Regions from separate parts of the Roseococcus sp. YIM B11640 genome, predicted to be linked through region 2. Evidence: riboswitches for the same ligand, from Rfam matches in the RefSeq annotation. Region 2 holds a riboswitch; each other region holds the start of a gene.
What was found. Region 2 has a riboswitch for thiamine pyrophosphate ahead of WJM96_RS02020 (ABC transporter substrate-binding protein). Riboswitches for the same ligand answer to the same signal wherever they lie in the genome.
Positions count from the first base shown of each region.

Region 1: linked by a shared signal. The riboswitch ahead of thiC (phosphomethylpyrimidine synthase ThiC) and the one ahead of WJM96_RS02020 (ABC transporter substrate-binding protein) in region 2 are both predicted to bind thiamine pyrophosphate.
Region 3: linked by a shared signal. The riboswitch ahead of thiS (sulfur carrier protein ThiS) and the one ahead of WJM96_RS02020 (ABC transporter substrate-binding protein) in region 2 are both predicted to bind thiamine pyrophosphate.

Region 1 covers NZ_JBBJOZ010000002.1:410,521-417,820, reverse strand. The annotation lists gene putA (bifunctional proline dehydrogenase/L-glutamate gamma-semialdehyde dehydrogenase PutA) at 1-1,905, shown strand, start outside; gene WJM96_RS09435 (GntR family transcriptional regulator) at 1,920-2,717, shown strand; TPP riboswitch at 2,759-2,869, shown strand; gene thiC (phosphomethylpyrimidine synthase ThiC) at 2,916-4,730, shown strand; gene WJM96_RS09425 (hypothetical protein) at 4,736-4,942, opposite strand; gene WJM96_RS09420 (amidohydrolase family protein) at 4,947-5,924, opposite strand; gene WJM96_RS09415 (hypothetical protein) at 5,921-6,241, opposite strand; gene WJM96_RS09410 (hypothetical protein) at 6,245-7,105, opposite strand; gene WJM96_RS09405 (GntR family transcriptional regulator) at 7,193-7,300, shown strand, end outside.
Region 2 covers NZ_JBBJOZ010000001.1:396,858-404,157, forward strand. The annotation lists gene WJM96_RS02010 (TetR family transcriptional regulator) at 1-580, shown strand, start outside; gene WJM96_RS02015 (phasin family protein) at 676-1,098, shown strand; gene WJM96_RS02020 (ABC transporter substrate-binding protein) at 1,243-2,814, opposite strand; TPP riboswitch at 2,867-2,978, opposite strand; gene WJM96_RS02025 (TRAP transporter small permease) at 3,138-3,668, shown strand; gene WJM96_RS02030 (TRAP transporter large permease) at 3,665-4,945, shown strand; gene nhaA (Na+/H+ antiporter NhaA) at 4,946-6,259, opposite strand; gene WJM96_RS02040 (hypothetical protein) at 6,379-6,621, opposite strand; gene WJM96_RS02045 (DUF2585 domain-containing protein) at 6,636-7,202, opposite strand.
Region 3 covers NZ_JBBJOZ010000005.1:203,179-210,478, reverse strand. The annotation lists gene aat (leucyl/phenylalanyl-tRNA--protein transferase) at 1-563, opposite strand, end outside; gene WJM96_RS19600 (putative quinol monooxygenase) at 757-1,134, shown strand; gene accC (acetyl-CoA carboxylase biotin carboxylase subunit) at 1,077-2,432, opposite strand; gene WJM96_RS19590 (hypothetical protein) at 2,436-2,654, opposite strand; gene accB (acetyl-CoA carboxylase biotin carboxyl carrier protein) at 2,660-3,145, opposite strand; gene aroQ (type II 3-dehydroquinate dehydratase) at 3,142-3,597, opposite strand; gene WJM96_RS19575 (hypothetical protein) at 3,721-4,122, opposite strand; TPP riboswitch at 4,260-4,371, shown strand; gene thiS (sulfur carrier protein ThiS) at 4,415-4,645, shown strand; gene WJM96_RS19565 (thiazole synthase) at 4,648-5,451, shown strand; gene WJM96_RS19560 (lipocalin-like domain-containing protein) at 5,448-5,900, opposite strand; gene WJM96_RS19555 (SDR family oxidoreductase) at 5,990-6,769, shown strand; gene WJM96_RS19550 (type III PLP-dependent enzyme) at 7,192-7,300, shown strand, end outside.

The DNA of each region.
Region 1 (7,300 bases), on a different contig from region 2:
CCGCGGGTGATCCGCAATCCGGCAGACCGGCGGGACGTGGTCGGAACAGTGCGGGAGGCGGACGCCTCGATGGTGGCCGAGGCGATGATCCGCGCCGATGCCGCCGCAGAGGCCTGGATGCGTGAACCCGCCTATGCCCGCGCTGCCACGCTCGACTTCGCGGCGGATCTTTTCGAGACGGCGCGCGACGGGCTGTTGCCGCTGCTGGTGCGCGAGGGCGGAAAGACCTTGGCCGAGGCGATGGCCGAGCTGCGCCGGGCCGTCGACCACTTGCGCTACCAGGCCGCCAGCGCCCGCCAGAAGCTCGCCAACGCGCCGCATCGCGCGCTGGGTGCGGTGGCCTGCATTTGTCCCTGGGCCATGCCGCTGGGCGCCTTCACGGCGCAGCTCGCGGCCGCCTTGGCGGCAGGGAACGCCGTCGTAGCCAAGCCGGCATCGCAGGCGCCGCTGGTGGCCGGCGAGGCCGTGCGCCTGCTGCACGAGGCCGGGGTTCCGCCCGATGTGCTTCAGCTCCTGCCGGGTGACGGCCATCGGCTGAACGCTGCGCTCGCGGCCGATCCGCGCTGCCGTGGCGTGCTTTTCATCGGCTCGCCCCAGGCCGCCCGCGCGATAGAGGCCGTGCTGGCGAAGCGAGGCGACGTTCCCCTGCTCGCGCTGACGAGCGGAACGACGGCCATGATCGTGGATAGCACTGCCCCGGCCGAGCGGGTCGTGGCCGACGCCATGGAGGCGGCCTTCGGGGTGGCAGGCCAGCGCGGCTCGGCGTTGCGGTTGCTCTGCGTGCAGAAGGAGGTAGCGCCGCGCATCCTCGCGATGCTCGAGGATGCGATGTCGGAACTCACCATCGGCGATCCGGCGCTGCTGGAGACGGATATCGGCCCGGTGATGGACATTGCCGCGGAGGTGACCTTCCGCGCCCATGTGGGGTCTAGTCGCATCCGCGCGGAGCTTCCGCTCGGCGGGAATTGTCTGCACGGAAGCTTCGTGGCGCCCGTCCTGCTCCAGATCGGGAGCCTTCGGGGCATCGCCGCCGCGCCGGGCGGGCCGGCCCTGCATGTCCTGACCTATGAGCGTGACCAACTCAGCGCCGTTCTGGACGAGTTGGCCGCGGAGGGAGGGGGCCTATCCCTCGCCGTTTATTCAGCCGTGGCGGAGACCGTCGAATTGGTGGCCAACCGGTCCCGCGCCGCGAGTATTTTCATCAATCGGGGCCTGACCGGGCTTTCCGTGGGCATGCACCCGCTGGGGGGCGAGGGGCTGGGCGGGATGGCGCCAAAGCCGGCGGGCCCGCTCTATCTCCATCGCCTTCTGCGGGAAGGGCCGGAGCCGCGGCTCCACGGCAGCCGGGACGAAGCCTGCTTCGCCGAATTCGACCGCTACGCCGCCTGGGCGGCCGCAGGCGCGCTGGGATTGCTGCGCACGGGCGACCGGTTGGTGATCGCTGCGCGGCTGCAGGAGTTCCGCCAGGCCTCGCCGCTGGCGCTCACCATGGCGCTACCGGCGCCGCTCGGAGAGGCGAATAGCCTGAGGTTCCGGGGCCGGGGCAAGGTGCTGAACTTGGCCGCCACCGTCCCCGGCCTCATCCTGGGCCTGGGAGCGGCGCTGGCCACCGGCAACTCCGCCATCGCCCAGGAATCGCCGGAGGCGGAGAGGATCAACGCCTTGCTCCCAGACGGCATCCGGATGGAGCTGTTTCCCGATTGGAGCCTCGCGCCCTGCGATGCAGCGCTGGTCGCGCCTCCGCACGACGCCGGCCAGGTGCGCCGGGTCTTTGCCGGGCAGGGTGCGCTGGTTCCCGTCGTGACCGATTTGTCTGTGCGCGGTTTGCTCCGGCTGGTGGTAGAGCGGAGTCTCTCGGTCAATCAAATGGCCGATGGCGTCCTGGCGCCGGCCATGACGATCTGAGGGGGGAGAAGGGTATGGGAGTCCAGGCGCTGGCGCCGTCGCGCCGCGGCCCCGTCGCAGCATCGCGATTCGGGCGCCTGCCGGCGGGCAAGGGGCCGCTGTATCAGCGCCTCGCTGACCGGATGGAGAAGGTCATCCTTCGGCTGGGCCTCGCCGAGGGCGCGCAACTGCCGACCGAGGAACAGCTGACCCAGCATTTTGCGGTCAGCATGATCACGGTGCGCGGCGCGCTGCGGGAGCTTCACCAGCGCGGGCTGATCGAGCGTCGCCAGGGCCGAGGAACCTTCGTGCGGGAGCCGCACCCGCCCGCCCCGGAATGGGGTATCGGCAGCATGGAGGAGATCGAGGCGCTGACGCGGCTCACCGGCGTGCGCCTCCGCCTGAGCGAGCCCGCGGCCGTGCCGGAATGGGCCATGGCGAGCCTCGGCGCGCGGCGTGGCGACAGCGCCCTGCGCCTGCGCATCACGCGGGAGCAGGATGGCGTTCCCTTCATGCTCACCGATGCGCTGTATCCGCCTGGCGTCGCGGCCTTGCTCTGCCGGCAGCCGCTCGATCCGCTGCTGCAGCGCAAGCGTATCCTGCTGGAGATGGTGGAGAGCCTGACGGGCGAGCGCGCCTCCTCCATTCGTCAGGAGATGAGCGCCGCCCGCGCGCCGGCCGAGATCGCGCGCCTGCTGGGCATCAAGGCGGGAGAGCCGGTCCTGGTCATCACGCGCGTCGCGACGCTGCGCGACGGCCGGGTGCTGCAGGCCGCGCGCTCCTACTACCGCACGGACAGCGCGGTCTACACGGTCGAGCTCAAGCGGAGCTGACCGACGGAGTTTGACACCCCCGCCCGGCGGGCGCAGCATATCGTCCATCCAAGGGGAGCCCTTTCTGCAGGGCTGAGATTCCGCGAGCGACGCGGTCACCCTTCGAACCTGATCCGGGTCATGCCGGCGAAGGGATGGGCATTACGGCGAGTCGCGCCACCACTCCCTTCGTGTGTTGTTGAAGAAGGGAATCCGAGAATGCCCGACCATCTGCCGCCCGAAAGCCCCGCCGTCACCACGGGTCCGTTGCCGGCCTCGCGCAAGCTGCATGTCGCGGGGCAGCTCCACCCACAGATCCGTGTCGCGATGCGCGAGATCGAGGTCTCCGGGGGCGAGCCGCCGCTGCGGGTCTACGACACGTCCGGCCCCTATACGGACACGCGCGTCGCGACCGACATACGCCGCGGCCTCGTGCCCCATCGCCACGAGTGGATCATGGCGCGCGGCGATGTCGAGCATATCGAGGGCCGCGCGCAGAAGCCCGAGGATGACGGGCTGAAGGCGGGCGAGGAGCGCCGCGTGCCGCTCTTCGACCGCCAGGGCCGCCTGCCGCTGCGCGCCAAGCCGGGCAAGGCCGTGACCCAGCTCGCCTATGCGCGGGCGGGCATCATCACGCCGGAGATGGAATACATCGCGATCCGCGAGAACATGGGCCGCGCGGCGGCGCTTGGCCTGAAGCGGGACGGCGAGGATTTCGGCGCCTCGATCCCCGACCATGTGACGCCGGAATTCGTGCGTAGCGAGGTGGCGCGCGGCCGCGCCATCATCCCGAGCAACATCAACCACCCCGAGAGCGAGCCGATGATCATCGGCCGCAATTTCCTCGTGAAGATCAACGCGAACATCGGCAATTCCGCGGTGTCGTCGAGCGTCGCCGAGGAGGTGGACAAGCTGGTCTGGGCCATCCGCTGGGGTGCCGACAATGTGATGGACCTCAGCACGGGCCGGAACATCCATACGACCCGCGAATGGATCCTGCGCAATTCGCCGGTGCCGATCGGGACGGTGCCGATCTACCAGGCGCTGGAGAAGGTCGGCGGCAAGGCCGAGGAGCTGACCTGGGACATCTTCCGCGACACGCTGATCGAGCAGGCCGAGCAGGGGGTGGACTACTTCACCATCCATGCCGGCGTGCGCCTGGCCTATGTGCCGCTGACGGCGGAGCGCGTGACGGGCATCGTCTCGCGCGGCGGCTCGATCATGGCGAAGTGGTGCCTCGCCCATCACAAGGAGAGCTTCCTCTACGAGAGGTTCGGCGAGATCTGCGAGATCATGCGCGCCTATGACGTGTCTTTCTCGCTGGGCGACGGGCTGCGTCCGGGAAGCATCGCGGACGCCAATGACCGTGCGCAATTCGCCGAGCTGGAAACGCTGGGCGAGCTGACGAAGGTGGCCTGGGAGCAGGACGTGCAGGTCATGATCGAGGGCCCCGGCCATGTGCCGATGCACAAGATCAAGATCAACATGGAGAAGCAGCTGGAGGAGTGCGGCGAGGCACCTTTCTACACGCTCGGGCCACTCACCACGGATATCGCGCCGGGTTACGACCACATCACCTCGGGCATCGGCGCGGCCATGATCGGCTGGTACGGCTGCGCCATGCTTTGCTACGTGACGCCGAAGGAGCATCTTGGCCTGCCGGACCGCGACGACGTGAAGACCGGCGTCATCACCTACAAGATCGCGGCCCATGCGGCCGATCTCGCGAAGGGGCACCCGGCGGCGCAGATGCGCGACGACGCTCTGTCCCGCGCGCGCTTCGAATTCCGCTGGCGGGATCAGTTCAACCTGGGGCTGGACCCGGAGACGGCGGAGAAGTTCCACGACCAGACCCTGCCGGCCGAGGGCGCGAAGCTCGCGCATTTCTGCTCGATGTGCGGGCCGAAATTCTGCTCGATGAAGATCACGCAGGAAATTCGCGACGCCGCCCAGAAGGGCATGGATGAGATGAGCGCGAATTTCCGCGGCAATGGCGGCGCCATCTACCTGCCGCCCGTGGCGGCAGGGGACTGAGGGTTCTACGCGGAGGCGGGAGGCGCGGCTTCCCGCTTCCGGCGCGCGCTGCGAAGCGCGCAGACGCCGGCCACGCCGGCGACACCCGTGACGGCCACGCCCGTCACGGCTACGGCCGCGGCCGTGCCGCCGGCCAGCGCGCCCGCGGCGAAGGCTCCGCCGATCGCGGCCTTGGCGAGCTTCTTCCGGGCACGGAGCAGCTTGAGGATCATAGGGTCACTCCTTTGCCGCTGAATCTGGCCCTTTCGTGGCCGCGCGCAACCCCGGCATCAGGCGGAGCGCATTGTCGCGCTCGATCCCGGCCAGAACCTCCGGCGAAAGTCCGAGCCCCTGCAGGCCCCTGACCGTGCCGGCCATCGTCTCCTCCGGGGCAAAGGGATAGTCGCTGGCGAAGAGCACCTGCTCGGGCGGGATCACCTGGAGCATGGGGCCGAAGGCTAGCGGGTTGGCCGAGAGCGCGACGTCGAAATATAGCCGCCGCAGCTCTGCCATCACGCCATCCGGAACGCCCGCCGCGAGGTCCGGCCGGCGCTCCAGCCGGGAGATGCGCTGGGCCAGGAAGGGCACCGCGCCGCCGGCATGGGAGAAGATCCACTTCACGTTCCGGTGCCGCGCGAAGCCGCCGGAGAAGAGCAGGCTCGCGATGGCGCGGGTGGTGTCGAAGGGGAATTCCAGCGTCGCGGCCGGAATGCCGGGCGGCACGAGCGGGGCAGGACCCACGCAGGGATGGCAGAAGGCGATGGTGCCCCGCCGCTCCAGCTCATCCAGCACGGGCGCGAAGGCGGCGTCGCCGAGGTAGCGGCCGCCGTAGTTCGTCATCAGGCAGATGCCGTCGGCGCCCAGCACGTCCAGCGCATGCGCGATCTCGGCGAGGCTGCCGTCGACATCGGGCAGAGGCAGGCTGGCGAAGAAGCCGAAGCGGCCGGGAAAGCGCGCGGCCAATGCGGCCGAATACTCGTTGCAGGCGCGCGCGAGCTCCCGCGCCTGGCTGTCATCGCCGAACCAGAGGCCGGGCGCCGAGATGGAGACCACGGCGGTTGCGATGCCGTGGCGATCCATCGCCTCCAGCGAGATCTCGGGCGACCAGGCGGGGGTGCGCCCCGAGACCATGAGGGGGCCGATGCGGTCGTCGCCCGCCAGGCGGACATAGTCCGGCGGCAGGATGTGATGCTGGACGTCGATACGATGTGTCACGGCTTGTCCGGGATGTCGCGGTCATGGCCCTGGAGCGAGGCGACGAGGCGGTTGGAGGCCTCGATGGCGCCGCGGCCGGCGTCGTTGCCCCAGATGAAGCGGGACAGCTGCCCGCCGAGATAGGGATGCATCCCGAGATCGTAGAGCGCGCGAAAGTCGCGGGCCTCGATCGCGCGGCGCTCCTCGGGGCGCAGCGGGTAGCGGTCCAGCACGGAGGCTTCGTCCTGCTTGAACTGGGCGCGCAGCGCCGTATCCCACTTCAGGTCCTGCACGAGGTCATGCGTGGCGAGGCTGGGGTCGAAGCTGTCCCATCCCATCTCTCAGGCCTCCACCGTCTCGAGGTCCCAGATCACGCCGCCGACGCCGCAGCGGAAGCTCGGCCAGCCGGTGTAGCCGAAGCTGCGGCCGGGCCGCTCCCCGATGGCGCCGAGGACGACGAACCAGGACAGCAGCTCCGCCGTGCCGCCGCGCCCGGCCTCCTCCATGCGATCCACCGTCATCTCGCGCAGCAGGGCCGCGTGGTCGGGCTGCACGGCGAGCTCTAGAAAGCGCCGGTCGAACTCCTCGTCGATCTTGTAGTAGCGCGCGCCGCCCGGCTCGTGGCTGAGACCGCCGGAGCCGATCAGGGCCACACGCAGATCGGCAGGCATGTCTTCCCGGATGATCGAGGCGAGCGCCTGGCCGACCTCGATGCAGCGGGCGCCATCGGGGAAGGGGGGCACGGAGCAGTTCTGCAGGATGGGCACGACCCGGATGCCCGAGGTGTCGAGGTCCATCATGACCGTGGGCACGGAGAGGTTGTCGTCGAAGCGCAGCGGGGCGGCAGAGGCGTTCATGCGCACGCCGCGCCTGGTCATGCCGGTGAAGAGGGTTCGCGCTGCCTCCGGGTCGCCCTGGACCACGTAGTCGCGGCAGTTGATCCACTCCTTGAACCACTCGTAGGGGCCGGCATGCTCGGCCGCCATGCCGATGATGAAGTCGGGATAGGCGGTGATGCGGCTGTTGGTCAGGTGGTCATTGGCCACCATGACGATCAGGTCCGGCCGGGCGGCGCGCAACCCGCGAGAGACGGCGTCGAAGGTCGCGGAGACGACGGCGCGGACCTCGTCCGGCGCCTTGTCGAAGAGCCCGACCACGGCGGGCGCGTGCGGCACGCCGGCGGCGAAGACGATCTCGGCCATGTGTCCTCCTCGGGGCCGCATCGTCGCTCATTGCGCCGGCGGGCGGGAATCTATAAAATCCCGAAAATTCATGAACGACAAGGGCGGATGAATTTCCATCGACCTGGCGCGCCCCGCACCCTCGCCGACGAGGCGTTGCTGCGCATCCGCGCCGACATCATCGCCGGCCGCCTCGCTGCGGGCGAGAAGCTGCAG
Region 2 (7,300 bases):
CTGGCATGGGGTGACCATGCGGGCCGTGGCGTCGGAAGCCGGCATGGCCCTCTCCGACCTGCGGCGCCACTATGTCAGCCCCTTCGACCTGCTGCTGGCCCATGGCCGCGCGGTGGATGCCGAGGTGATCGGCGGCACCATTCCCGATGACACCAGCCCCGCGCGCGACCGTCTTTTCGACGTGCTGATGCGCCGCATCGACGCGCTGCAGCCCGACCGTGCCGGCGTGGTGCGCCTGATGCGCGACCTGCCGACCTCCCCCTTGCTGGCGCTTTGGCTGCTGCCGCGCCTGACGCCGTCGATGGCCTGGATGCTGGAGGCGGCGGGCATCGATACCGCGGGCCCCGGCGGGCTGCTGCGGGCCAAGGGCCTCGTGACCGTCTGGCTCGCCGCGCTGCGCGCCTGGGAGAAGGACGAGAGCCAGGACCTCTCGGCCACCATGGCCGCGCTCGACCGCGCGCTCGATCGCGCCGAGCGAATGGCCAAGATGTTCGGTTTCGCCGACCGCGACTCCGCTGCCGCCGCGGCGTCGCCCGCGGGAGCCCTGCCGCCGCCGGAGGCCCCGACCGCGGCGGTTTGAGACGTCGGGCCTTGCGCCGGGAAGCCTGGTCATCCGCCTGAATGGCCATCCCGGCGAGACTACCGCCTTCCTGCAACCCTTCCGAGGAGGTCATCATGTCCAGCAGCTTCAATCCCGAGGAATTCATGAAGCTCTTCGGCTCGCTGAAGATGCCGAACATGCCGGACTTCCAGGCGCTGGCGGATTCCCAGAAGCGCAACATCGAGGCCCTGACCACGGCGAACAAGCTCGCCATGGAGGGGGCCCAGGCCGTGGCCCGGCGGAACATGGAGATCGTGCAGCAGTCGCTGAGCGAGATGACGCAGGCGGTGCAGAGCCTGGCCAGCGCCGAAGGCTCGCCCACCGACAAGGCCGCCCGGCAGGCCGAGCTGCTGAAGGCCGCCTATGAGCATGCCATCGCGAACATGCATGAGCTGTCGGAGATCATCCAGAAATCCAATGGCGAGGCCGTGGGCATTCTCAACCGCCGCTTCGCCGAGGCGATGGAAGAGGTGAAGGCGCTGATGGCGAAGGGCTGAAGATTTCTGTGCCCTCAAACGCCGGGCGCGCGCGCAGCGCGCTTGGCTCCGCGCCGCGTCAGGTGCGTTGGTTGATCTGATGGTCTGGGCGCGGTCGCGCCTTGCGCTCCCGGCCCGAGGCAAGCCTCGCGCCGTGGCGGCTCGCTAAACCCGTCGCAGGTTCCACAGCATCGGATTTGGCGCCTGCAGGACATCCGTGATGTCCGCCCGGAAGGCGGTCCTGAGGCGGAACAGGCCCGTGGGCGCGATGGGCACGGCCTCCCACAGCAGGGCCTGGAGGCGACGCATCGCGGCCTCCTGCGCGCCCGTATCGGCGGCGCCGATCCAGGCCGCCACTTCGGCTTCCACTGCCGCATCCTCGGGCCAGCCGGGCCACGCGGCGCTGCCGTGCATGCGCGTCGGCCAGCTCACCGCCGGATTGGCGATGGTGGCGGCGGGGCCGTTGGTGTTGTGCAGGTGCCAGCCGCCCTGCGCGGGCGGCGCGCGGTTGGCGCGGCGGGCGATGATGGTGGCCCAGTCGCTCTCGACCGGCTGGATGTTGAGGCCGAGCCGCCGCATCAGATCCACCGTCAGGCGGCCCTGCTGCGTCACGGCAGGAAAGTCGCTCGGATTGATGTGGATGATGGGCTCGCCCTTGTAGCCGGCCTCCGCGAGCGCGGCGCGGGCGCGGGCCATGGCGGCCTCTCCGCGGGGCGCGGGCGTGCTCTCGACCACGCCGGGCAGGCCGCAGGGGAACATGGCGTGGCATTCCTGCCAGTCGCCCGGCAGCGCCACCGCCTGCATGAAATCCGCCTGCTCGATCACGTCGCGGATGGCGCGGCGGACGCGCACGTCGTTGAAGGGCGGGTAGAGGTGGTTGAAGCGCAGGAAGCCCAGGAAGCCGTTGGGGTCGTAGACCTGCGTCTTGGTGTGGCGGTCGCGCTCCAGCACGGGCACGAGGTCGGGTAGCGGGTACTCGATCCAGTCGATCTCGCCCGTGCGGAGCGCCGCGGCGGCCGTGCCGCCATCGGGAATCCAGATCAGCTCCAGCCGGTCGAAATGCACGCGCTTGCCGCCCGCGGCGGCCTCGGCCCGCTCGGCGCGCGGCACATAGGCCTCGTTCCGCACATAGGCGGCGCGGGCGCCCTGCACGAACTCGCCGGGCAGGAACTTCCAGGGACCGCTGCCCACGGCCTCGGTGATGGGGCGGTCGGCGGGCTGGCTCGCCAGCCGCTCCGGCATCATGAAGCAGGGCGAGGAGCCGGGCTTGGCCAGCGCGTCCAGCAGCGCGGGGAAGGGGCGGTTCAGCCGGAAGCGGATGGTCCGGTCGTCCTCGGCCACGAGCTCGGCCACCGCCTGCATGAGCACCTGCCCGAAGCCGTCGCGCACCGCCCAGCGCCGGATGGAGGCGACGCAGTCCTGCGCGCGCACCGGCTCCCCGTCATGGAAGCGCAGGCCGTCGCGCAGGCGAATGCGCCAGGTGAGCGCATCGGCCGAGACCTCGTGGCCTTCGGCCATCTGCGGGTGCGGGCGCAGGGCCCGGTCGCAGCCGTAGAGCGTGTCGAAGACGCAGAAGCCATGCGTCGTGACGATGGTCGTCGGGTTGAAGATCGGGTCCAGCGTCGCGAGCGCGGCCTGCGGCATGAAGCGCAAGGTACGCGCACGGGCGCTGCCTTGGGCCAATGCGGGCGCCGCGAGCAGGGCGGCGGGTGAGATCAGCAGCGAACGCCGGTCCATCCAAGCTCTCCATGCGGCGCGGGGGGCACGGGAGGGATGGCGCGGGGGGATATCCCGCGAGGCGCACCGCTCCCTTCGCCGGTCCGAACCGGATCAGGTTCCAGGGCTCGCGGGATGCATCCCGCCTCTCAGCGCCCGCGACAGGCGCTCACCCAGGTGACGGTGGATGCATGCGCCGGGCGTGGGTTCCTGGCAAGCCCATGAAGAATTCATGGCGAATGGATCAGGATTTACTCGCCTCTTCCCCGGCCCGCCGTCCAAAGTGCGGCCCAACGAGAATCGTCAAGATTCAGGGGGACGTTTTGGACAAGCCGTTCGAGGGCGTGGCCGGAGCCCAGGAGGGCGGCTACGCGGATGATCTGCGCAGTTTCGACATCCGGCGATACGGGCCCGAGGACTGGGCGGGCCTCGTCCTGCTCTGGATCCTCGGCATCCTGGTCTTCACCCAGTTCTTCACGCGCTACGCGCTGAACGACAGCGTGACCTGGACCGAGGAGGTCGCGCGCTACTTGCTGATCGTGCTGACCTTCATCGGCTCGGCCGGCGCGGTGCGGCGCGGCACGCATATCCGCGTGGAGACGCTGGAGCTCGCGCTGCCGCTCGGCCCCCGCAAGGTGCTCTGGGCCATCCAGGACACGCTGCGGCTGGCCTTCTGGAGCTTCGGTGCCTGGGCGGGCATCGAGCTCGCGGGGCTGATGGGCACCATGCCGATGGACAGCCTCGACCACACTCTGGCCTGGGTCTACTGGCCGGTTGCAGCCGGCTTCGTGGCCATGGCCCTGCGGGAGGCATGGTGGATCCAACGCCGCTGGCGCCATGGCGACGCGCCCAGCGCGCAGGATGTGCTGGCATGACCGCGGCGATCCTCCTTCTCGGCTTCTTCGGCCTGCTGACCCTGGGCCTGCCGGTCGCGATCGCGCTGGCGGGTGCCTCCATCCTCTTCGCGGTGATCGACGGCTCGGTGCCGATGGTGGCCATCGTGCATCGCATGGTGGGCGGCGTGGACAGCTTCCCGCTGCTCTGCGTGCCCTTCTTCGTGATGGCCGGGATGCTGATGAACACCGGCGGCATCACCGAGCGCATCTACGATTTCGCGGTGGCCGCCGTGGGCTGGATGCGCGGCGGGCTCGGCCAGGTGAACGTGGTGGGCAGCGTGGTCTTCGCGGGCATGAGCGGGACCGCGGTGGGCGACGCGGCGGGCCTCGGCACCATCGAGGTGCGGGCCATGCGCGCGCATGGATACGACCCGAAATTCGCCGTCGGCATCACGGCCGCGAGCTCCATGCTCGGGCCGCTGCTGCCGCCCTCGCTGCCGCTGGTGGTCTATGGCGTCTCGGCCAATGCGAGCATCGGGCAGCTCTTCGCGGCGGGGATCATCCCGGGGCTGATCACGGCGGCCTGCCTGATGGTGATGGTGTGGTGGTACGCCCATCGCTACGGTTACGGCGCGGATGCGAAGTTCCGCATCTACGAGCTGGGGCGCACCCTGGCGCGCGGCATGCTGCCGCTGCTGACGCCCGTCATCATCATCGGCGGCATGCGCGCGGGCGCCTTCACGCCGACCGAGGGAGCGATCTGCGCCGTGGCCTACGCGCTGCTGCTCGGCTGCCTCGTCTACCGCACGCTGGGGCTGAAGGCCCTGGCGAAGGTGAGCTTCGAGGCGGTGGAGGTGACGGCGACCATCCTGCTCATCGTCGCGGCGTCGGAAATCTTCGGCTGGCTGCTGACGACGACCCGCGTCTCCGAGCAGGTGGTGGGATGGGTACTGGCGATCACCGAGCAGAAATGGGCGATCCTGCTCATCGCCAACATCTTCCTCCTGCTCGTCGGCCTCGCCATCGAACCGCTGCCGGCCATCCTGATCCTGACGCCGATCATGCTGCCGGTGATGGAGCATATCGGCGTGGACCCGGTGCATTTCGGGCTGATCATGGTGCTCAACCTGTGCATCGGGCTGCTGACGCCACCGGTGGGGATCGTGCTCTTCATCCTGGCGAAGGTGGCGAATATCAGCTTCGAGGATGCGGCGAAGGGCGTGCTGCCCTTCATGATTCCGCTGCTGGGGGTGCTGTTCCTCTGCACCTACGTGCCGGAGCTGGTGATGTGGCTCCCGACCAAGTGGTATCGGTAGTTACCCGGTGGGTTGGCGCATGATGCGCCAACCCCATGCCAGGCCGAGCATGGCCGCCACGACCGAGCCCAGCAGCACGCCGAGCTTGGCCGCACCCAGCAGGCTCTCGTCGGTGAAGCCGAGCATGGCGATGAAGATCGACATGGTGAAGCCGATGCCCGCCAGCAGGCCGACCAGCGTCACCCCGGCCCAGCTGACGCCGGGCGGCAGCGCGCACCAGCCCAGCCGTACCATCAGCCAGCTCGCGCCGAGCACGCCGGCCGGCTTGCCCACCACCAGCGCGACCGCCACGCCCAGCATCACCATCCGCGCGTCGGGCGAGGCGAGGTCCACGCCGCCCAGGTTCACCCCTGCATTGGCCAGGGCGAAGAGCGGCATCACGCCATAGGCCACCCAAGGGTGCAGCGCCGCCTGCACGCGCGCGACGGGCGGCAGCATCTCGCGCTGCGCGACGCGCAATTGCCGCAACGGCCGGGCTTCGGGCTTCGCGCCGCCTCCGAGCTCCTTCGCGACGCGCTGGATCGTGTCCAGCGGCCGCTCGCGCAGGCGAACGGGCAGCACGGGCGTCATGAGGCCGAGCACCACGCCCGCCAGCGTCGGATGCGCGCCGGTCGCGAGCAGCCCGGCCCAGACCACGGCGCCCGGAAATACATAGGCGAAGGCCGAGCCTACGCCGATGCGCTGCAGGCCCAGCACCATCAGGATGCCGGTGCCCGCGATCGCGAAGCCGCCCCAGGCGAGCCCACCCGAATAGAAGAAGGCGATGATCAGCACCGCCGCGATGTCGTCGATGATGGCGAGCGCGAGCAGGAAGATCCGCACGTTGGAGGGCATGGACCGCCCGAGCAGCGACAGCACGCCGACCGCGAAGGCGATGTCGGTGGCCGTCGGCACCGCCCAGCCGGAGGCGCGCTCGGGCGTGGCGTTGAAGGCCAGGTAGATCAGCGCCGGCACCAGCACGCCGCCGGCCGCCGCCCCGATGGGCAGCGCGGCCTGCCGGAGTTCGCGCAGCGCGCCCTCATGCATCTCGCGCCGGATCTCCATCCCGACGACGAGGAAGAAGACCGTCATCAGCGCGTCGTTGATCCAGAAATGCAGCGTCTGGGAGAAGACGGCATCGCCGAGGCCGATGGAAAGCGGCAGGTGCCACAGCGCGTCATAGGCGTGCGCGTAGGGTGAATTGGCCCAGACTAGTGCAGCGGCCGCCGCCGCGAGCAGGACGATGCCGCTCGCGGCCTCGACATGCAGGAAGGCCTCGAAGCGTCGGAAGGCGCGCTCGGCGACGCGCTGGGCGCGGGGAAGTGTGTGGGGCATCGGGCACGCGGACTCCGCGTGGCGGCCCGACCACGCATCGTCCTGCGCGCCGCGGAATGCGGCGGACACCCGCACCTTGTTTGGCATGCGGGCCGGGCCCGCGCAACCGAAACCGGCCGCTACGGCCGGCGGCGGGAAGCCCAGATGATGGCGGCGACGGAGAGCAGGACGCTGGAGACCATGACCCCCACGGTCACCAGGCCGGCGGGCGTGCAGCGCGCGGTCGCGCGCATGGAGGCGAATTTGCCGAACTCTGCATCGAAGGTCGCGCGCATCTCCTCGGGATGCGTCAGCGCGGAGAGCGGCGTGCCGGCATCGGCCTCCGGTTCCGGCTCGGTCGTTTTCGACGGTGTCCTTGCCATCCTGATCCTCCTCCTCAGCCCCCGGCCTGCCAGGCCTTCACGCTCTCCAGCGGCCAGAGCAGCATGAGCACATTGAGGGTGAGGTTGTCGCGGATCATCCAGCCGACGCCGATTTCCAGCACCACCACCAGCGCCACGGTGACCCAGACGGGCAGGCGCGAGGCGAGCCAGAAGCCTACCCACATGGCCAGGATATCGGCGACGGAGTTGATGACGCTGTCGCCGTAGTAGTCCAGCGCGATGGTCGCCTCGCGATAGCGGTTGATCACCATGTTGGTGTTCTCGGTGATCTCCCACGCCGCTTCGACGATGGTCGCGAGGGCCAGCCGGGGCAGCAGCCCGGCAGTCGGGAACAGCAGGTGCAGCACGCCGTAGAAGAGAATGCCGTGGATGACGTGCGACGGCGTGTACCAGTCGGTGAGGTGCTGCGAATTCTCGGAGCTCACGACCACGCCGTGCCAGAGCTTCACATAGCCGCAGGTGCAGATGGGCACGCGACCCATCCAGAGCAGGATGGCCGCCGTGAGGGCGACCATCCCGATCAGGATCGCGACCCAGGCGCCGCGCGAAAGCGTCTTCATGGGCTCAGGAACCGGCGGCAGGTGCGCCGCACCTGCCGAGCGCCCGGATGGGCGCCGGCGCGAATGCGGTGAAGCCAAGCAAACCGCAGGTTTGCACC
Region 3 (7,300 bases), on a different contig from region 2:
CGCTTGTAGTAGGCGCGCGGCACCTCCTGCGTGCCGAACTGGGCGAGGTGGCTGGTCTGGAACTGGGCGTCCAGCAGGGTAAACCCCCCGATCCGCAGTCGCGCCACCAGGTTCACGAGGCTGATCTTGGAGGCATCGTCGGCGCGGCTGAACATGCTCTCGCCGAAGAAGGCGCCGCCCAGCGCCACGCCGTAGAGCCCGCCGACCAGCGCCTCGCCCTGCCAGGCCTCGATGGAATGGGCGTGGCCCTGCTCGTAGAGCGCGACGAAAAGGCCGCGGATCTCCTCGTTGATCCAGCTGTCCGGCGAGCTGGGCCGGGGGGCCGCGCATTCGTCGATGACGCGTGCGAAGGCCTGGTTGGCCGTGATGCGATAGGGCGCCTGGCGCATCCGCCGCGCCAGGCGGCGCGGGATGTGGAAGCCGTCCAGCGGGATGACGCCCCGCTGCTCCGGGTCCAGCCAGTAGAGGGTGCGCGCTTCCCGGCTCTCGGCCATGGGGAAGAGGCCGATGCGATAGGCCCGGAGCATGAGCTCGGGCGTGATCTCCATCTGGCGGCGGGACATGCCGGATGACCTCAGCCGCGCCGGGAAGGGCGGGGGGGCGGCAGGCGGTCCGCTCGGGCCGAGGTCTTCACCGCCTCATCCTAGACGGAGATTCGAGTGCGCCGGAATGATTGATTGAGCACCGCGGCCGCGGAATTTTTTTGGCGCGGCTCGCATCTGGTCCAAGGCCCGCCGCGTAGCCCCCACTCAGGGCATGGGTGATGGGATGAGCAACGCGCTGCTGGTGATTTTGACGGCCCGGCTGAAGCCGGGGGAATTCGAACGGCTGGCGCCTTCGGTCCCGTATTTCGTCGACGCCTCCCGGAACGAGCCGGGCTGCCTCTCCTTCGACTTCTACCGTTCGATCACGGATGGCGACGTGGTGACGACCATGGAGCGCTGGGACGGCCCGATGGCCACGATCGCGCATCTCTGCGCGATCCATACCCGGAGCTTCATGTCCCTGCTTCAGGATTGCGTCGCGCAGCCCTTCACCTTCACGACGGTGCCCGACACGACGCGGCCCGGGGGAAGTTATGCCCCCGCTTCGGACTGGCGCGCCACGAAACGCTCGAGCCAATGGATGGTGTAATCGCCGGCCTGGAACTCCGGGTCGGCCATGATGCGGTGGTGCAGGGGCAGCGTGGTACTGATTCCGTCCACCACCATCTCCTCCAGCGCGCGGCGCATGCGGGCGATGGCCTCCGCGCGCGTCGGCGCATGGACCACCAGCTTCGCGACCAGGCTGTCGTAGTGCGGCGGCACCGAATAGCCCGAGTAGAGCGCGCTATCGACGCGCACGCCCAGGCCGCCGGGCGCGTGGTAGGTGTTCACCTTGCCGGGTGAGGGCGCGAAGGTCACCGGGTTCTCCGCCGTGACGCGGCACTCGATGGCATGCCCGCTGAATCGCACGTCGGATTGGCCGTAGCCCAGCTTCTCGCCCGCCGCGATGCGGATCTGCTCGCGCACGAGGTCCACCCCGCAGACCATCTCCGTCACCGGATGCTCCACCTGCAGGCGGGTGTTCATCTCGATGAAGGAGAACTGGCCGTCCTGCCAGAGGAACTCCAGCGTGCCGGCATTGCGGTAGCCGATCTTGGACAGCCCGGCCGTCACCTGCGCGCCGATCGCGTCGCGCGCGGCGGCGTCGAGCGCGGGCGAGCCCGCCTCCTCCACCAGCTTCTGGTGGCGGCGCTGCAGCGAGCAATCGCGCTCGCCGAAATGCACGACGTTGCCGTGGTTGTCGGCCAGGATCTGCAGCTCGATATGACGCGGCCGGTCGAGATACTTCTCCATGTAGACCGCGTCGTCGCCGAAGGCGGCCTTGGCCTCGGCGCGGGCCACGCGCCAGGCCTCCTCCAGCTCGCCCTCGTGCTGTGCGACCTTCATGCCGCGCCCACCACCGCCGGCGGCGGCCTTGATCAGCACGGGATACTTGATCTTCTCCGCGACCTCGCGGGCCTCCTCGAGCGTCTCCAGCGCGCCGTCGGAACCCGGGACCAGCGGCACGCCGAGCTGGCGCATCGTGTCCTTGGCGGTGATCTTGTCGCCCATCATGCGGATGTGGTCCGCCGTCGGGCCGATGAAGGCGAGGCCGTGCGCCTCCACCATCTCGGCGAAGCGGGCGTTCTCCGAGAGGAAGCCGTAGCCGGGGTGGATCGCCTCTGCTCCCGTGATGGTGGCGGCGGAGAGGATGGCCGCGACGTTCAGGTAGCTCTCGCGGGCCGAGGGCGGGCCGATGCACACGCTTTCGTCGGCGAGGCGGACATGCATGGCGGACGCATCGGCGGTGCTGTGCACGGCGACGGTGCGAATGCCCATCTCCTGGCAGGCGCGATGCACCCGCAGCGCGATCTCGCCGCGATTGGCGATCAGGATCTTCTTGAACATGATTTATGCCCTCAGACGCCGGGCGGCCGCTCCGCGGCCTTGGCTTCGCCGCGCGGCAGCGGCACCGGGCCGGCAAGTGGGGTGGGCGGCGCCGGCTGGGGTCGCGGCCGGATACTCGTGGGGAAGCTCGATGTCGGGCAGGAGGTTGTCCGGCTGCTCGGCTTCCTCGGCCGGGCGGCCGAGCAGGCTCTGGGCCCAGAGGTTGGGGACGGCGTTCGCCATCCCGCCTACTCCACCAGGACCAGCGGCTCGCCGTATTCGACCGGGGTGCCGGACTCGATGAGGATCCGGGTCACCGTGCCGGCGCGCGGCGCCTTGATCTGGTTGAAGGTCTTCATCGCCTCGATCAGCAGCAGGGTCTGCCCCTGGCTGACCTTCGCGCCGAGCTGCACGAAGGGGGCGGCGCCGGGCTCCGGTGCCAGATAGGCCACGCCGACCATTGGAGAGGTCACGAGGCCCGGGTTCTTCAGGTCCAGCCCGCCGCCTTCGGCAGGAGCGGCGGCCGGAGGCGCGACGGCCACGGGCGCGGCCAGGACGGGCGCGGCCAGGACCGGCGCCGGGGCGGCGGCGGCCACCGCCGGCGCGGGCAGGATACGCGCCACGCGGATACGGGAATCCTTCTCCGAGAGCTCGATCTCGGTCAGGTCCGTCTCGCGCAGGATGTCGGCGAGCTTGCGGATCGCCTCCGGGTCGAACTGGATGCCGCTGGTCATTCGTCTTCGTCCTCGTTCGCGCCGATCAGCCCCGCCATGGCCTGGAGCGCGAGCGCGTAGCCCGCCACGCCCAGGCCGGCGATGACGCCGGTCGCGGCCTTGGAGACCAGGCTGTGATGCCGGAACTCCTCGCGCCGATGGATATTGGTGATGTGGACCTCGATCACCGGCAGCCCGGCCGCGAGCAGCGCGTCCAGGATGGCGACCGAGGTGGTGGTGTAGCCCGCGGGGTTGATCACGATGCCAGCCGCGCGGCCCCGGCACTCCTGGATCCAGGAGACCAGCTCGCCCTCGACGTTGGACTGCCGGAAATCGATGGCCAGCCCAAGCTCCTCCGCCGCCTCGGCGCAGAGGTTCTCCACATCGTCCAGCGTCGCGGTGCCGTATTTCTCCGGCTCGCGCGTGCCGAGCATGTTGAGGTTGGGGCCGTTGAGCACGGCGATCAGGTTCATGCCGATTCCCGGGGGGTGCGGTGTCGCGGAGGGGGCGGGCTAGCATGAGGGGCGCGGCAGGGGCAAGCGCGCCGGGCCCCGGGAGGGAGGCAGGAGGCAAGCAGGGTGCATCCGGGGTGCCGGTCAGTAGGGGCGGCAATCCTGCATCCGGACATAGGCCTTGGAACTGGTGCCCCGATAGATGAAGTCCACCGTGCGGTTGTTGATGTCGCTGTTCCGGCCCGTGCCCAGGCGGAAGCCCGTCGTGAAATTGGCGTTCATCACGAAGTTCTGGATGGGCGAGAGGTCCAGCGTCACGTTGGCGGGGAAGTTGCCCATCACGAAGGTCACCACGATCCGGCGGGCCTGCCGGTTCTGGACGTAGATGGTGTAGTTGTAGGTCCCGTCCGCGCGGGCACGTCCGCTTGTCATGATCGCATTGGCGCTCACCACGCCCTCGCAGGTGTCGGACTGGGCCCGCGCCAGGCCGCTGCCCGCGACGGTCAGCGCCAGGGCTGCCACGGCCGTTTTCTTGACCGCCCGCATCTTCTTTCTCCCGTTCCCGCAGCGAAACGCTGACGCAAGCGGATAGGCGGGACAACAAGTTCCGCTCGATGGCGACGACCCGCGCGGCCTATGGCCCGCAACCCGAGATTGACGCCCGGACCCCAGGGGCGCAGCATGCGGGTACCAAGGAGAGCCCTTGAAGCAGGGCTGAGATTCCGCGAAGGACGCGGTGAATCCTTAGAACCTGATCCGGGTCATGCCGGCGAAGGGATGGGAACAGGGCCACGGGCCGCACCCTTTCCTTCGAATCGATTGTGGGACGAAGCGAGAGATGCCCGATACCTCCATGCCGACCGCCCTGATGGCGCTGACGGTGAATGGCGAGCCCCGCGAGGTGCCGCCCGGTACCTCCGTCGCCACGCTGCTCGCCGGCATCGGCCTGGCCGAGCGCAAGGTGGCGGTGGAACGCAATCTCGAGATCGTCCCGCGCTCGCAATACGCCACGACGATGCTCTCCGCCGGCGACGCGATCGAGATCGTCCATTTCATCGGAGGGGGCTGACCATGCCCGATGACATCCGCACGCCCATCGAGGTCGACGATTCCTGGGAGGTGGCCGGGCGCCGCTTCCAGTCCCGCCTGATCGTCGGCACCGGCCGGTACAAGACGCTGGAGCAGACCGGCGAGAGCATCCGTGCCAGCGGCGCGGAGATCGTGACCGTCGCCGTCCGCCGCGTGAACCTCAGCGACGCCACGGCGCCCATGCTGCAGGATTTCGTCTCGCCGCAGGACTACACCTATTTGCCCAACACGGCCGGCTGCCACACGGCGCAGGAGGCCGTCCGAACCCTGCGCCTGGCGCGCGAGGCGGGGGGCTGGAACCTCGTGAAGCTGGAGGTGCTCGGCCCGCCGCCCTACCTCTACCCGGACATGGCCGGCACCTTCGAGGCGGCCGCCGCCCTGCTGGCCGACAATTTCGAGGTGATGGTCTATTGCGCCGACGACCCCGTTGCGGCGAAGCGGCTGGAGGAGATGGGCTGCGTCGCCATCATGCCGCTCGGCGCGCCCATCGGCTCGGGCATGGGGGTGGTGAACCCCTATATGATCCGCAGCATCAAGCAGAACGCGAAGGTGCCTGTGCTGGTGGATGCAGGCATCGGCACGGCCAGCGAGGCCGCCTTCGCCATGGAGCTCGGCTGCGACGCGGTGCTGCTGAACAGCGCCATCGCCCATGCCCAGGATCCCGTGAAGATGGCGGTCGCCATGAAGCATGCGGTCATCGCGGGCCGGCAGGCTTATCTCGCCGGTCGCATGCCGCGCGACTACCGCGCGGATGCGTCGAGCCCGATGAGCGGGCTTATCCGCTAGCTCGACGCGGCGAGCAGGGGAGGAACCTTCCGGAACTCCATCCGGTAGACGACCTCATCGCCCGTCTTCGGGTCTGTGCCGGGCGCGCCGCTGATGACGAGCTTGTCGCCTTCCAGCGTGAAGGGGCGGATCAGCTCGGTGACGCCCCAGGCCGGGTTCCAGCTGGCGTCGACCATGTGGATCACCCGGTCGCCCTCCAGCCGGTAGCGGGCCGAATAGGCGAGCATGGAGTCGAAGAGCGCCGCCTTCTCCCCCTCCGTGGGCGTCGCGCCCTTCAGCGGCGGGCGATGGCGGTTCAAGACCAGGGCCATCATCCGGCCATCCGCGTGGTAGGAGATGTAGCCGTTGGGGTCCGGGCCCATCGCGTCCGTGACCTCGCCCGTCCGGACGGCCTTCCGCGTCCAGGACAACATGCGCCAAGTCCCTATGAGCTCGTCTGCCGTCGCCATGTGTCCCTCCCTGGCCACCCGTCCGGCAGCCTAGCCGCCACGGCGGCGCCGCGGCAGGATCGCGGAGGTTCAATCTGGGAGGAAGATCGATGGATCTCGGAATCAAGGGGCGCCGCGCGATCGTCTGCGCCGGCTCGAAGGGGCTGGGCCGCGGCTGCGCCGCCGCGCTGGCCCGCGAAGGGGTGGAACTGGTCATCACCGCCCGGGGCGGCGAGGCGCTGGAAGCCACCGCGAAAGCCATCCGCGACGAGACGGGCATCAAGGTCGCGACGGTCCAGGGCGACATCACCACCGAGGCCGGGCGCGCCGCCGTCCTCGCCGCGCTGCCAGACCCGGACATCCTCATCACCAATGCCGGCGGCCCGCCGCAGGGCGAATTCTCGGGCTTCGAGCTGGACGACTGGCGCCGTGCGGTCGAGGCCAACATGCTGACGCCCATTGCCCTGATCAAAGCCGTGCTGCCCAAGATGATCGAGCGCAAATTCGGCCGGGTGCTGAACATCACCAGCTATTCGGTGAAGGCGCCCATCGCCCGGCTGGAGCTTTCCAACGGCGCGCGGGCGGGGCTGACGGGCGCCCTGGCCTCGCTGTCGCGGCGGGTGGCGGTGAACAACGTGACCATCAATCACCTGCTTCCCGGGCCTTTCGACACGGATCGCGTGCGTGGCAACTGGCGGCAGGTGGCCGCCCAGGGCGGCGCAGCGGTGGACGAGCTGGAGAAGCAGGCGGTCAAGGCCATCCCGGCCGGGCGCCTCGGAACGGCCGAGGAATTTGGCGCCTTCGCGGCCTTCCTCTGCTCCGTCCATGCCGGATTCACGACGGGCCAGAGCATCCTGCTCGACGGCGGTTCCTATCCGGGCACGCTGTAACGGATGCGCCATACACATGGCTGACACGCGCCGGAAACGCTCCGGCGTTCCCCCCGGCTTTTCCGGCGTTTCCCCCTGAGGCCCTGCGTAGCTTCGGAGGCGTTTTCCGGCCCTGCCGGGTAGAGACGAAAAAAATCCGCCCTGACGCCCGAAGCTGCTTGCATCGCGCGTCGATGGGTCCTAAGTGCGCGTCACAAGACGCAGTACGCACGTGCCTCTGGCCCCAGGCCCACGGAGCTGAGCCGAACTTCAGGCTTGCCACCGCGGCGCAAGGTTTACGCAACGACGTCAAGCGTTCTGGCAACCCCGGATGGGCAACCATCCGGTTTTCTTCTGGTCGCTGGTTCGTTCGACCGTTTCGTCAATCTGGGGCCGCCCCCGAGGATGGGGCTGGTTCCACATGGTTTGTGGAGGGTGGTGCGATGACCCCTAAGGTCGCTCGCTTCCTTGCTGACAACCAGCCGGCGACGCCGTGCCTGGTGCTGGACGTGGATCGCGTGGAGACGAATTTCCGTCGCCTGCGGGACGCGC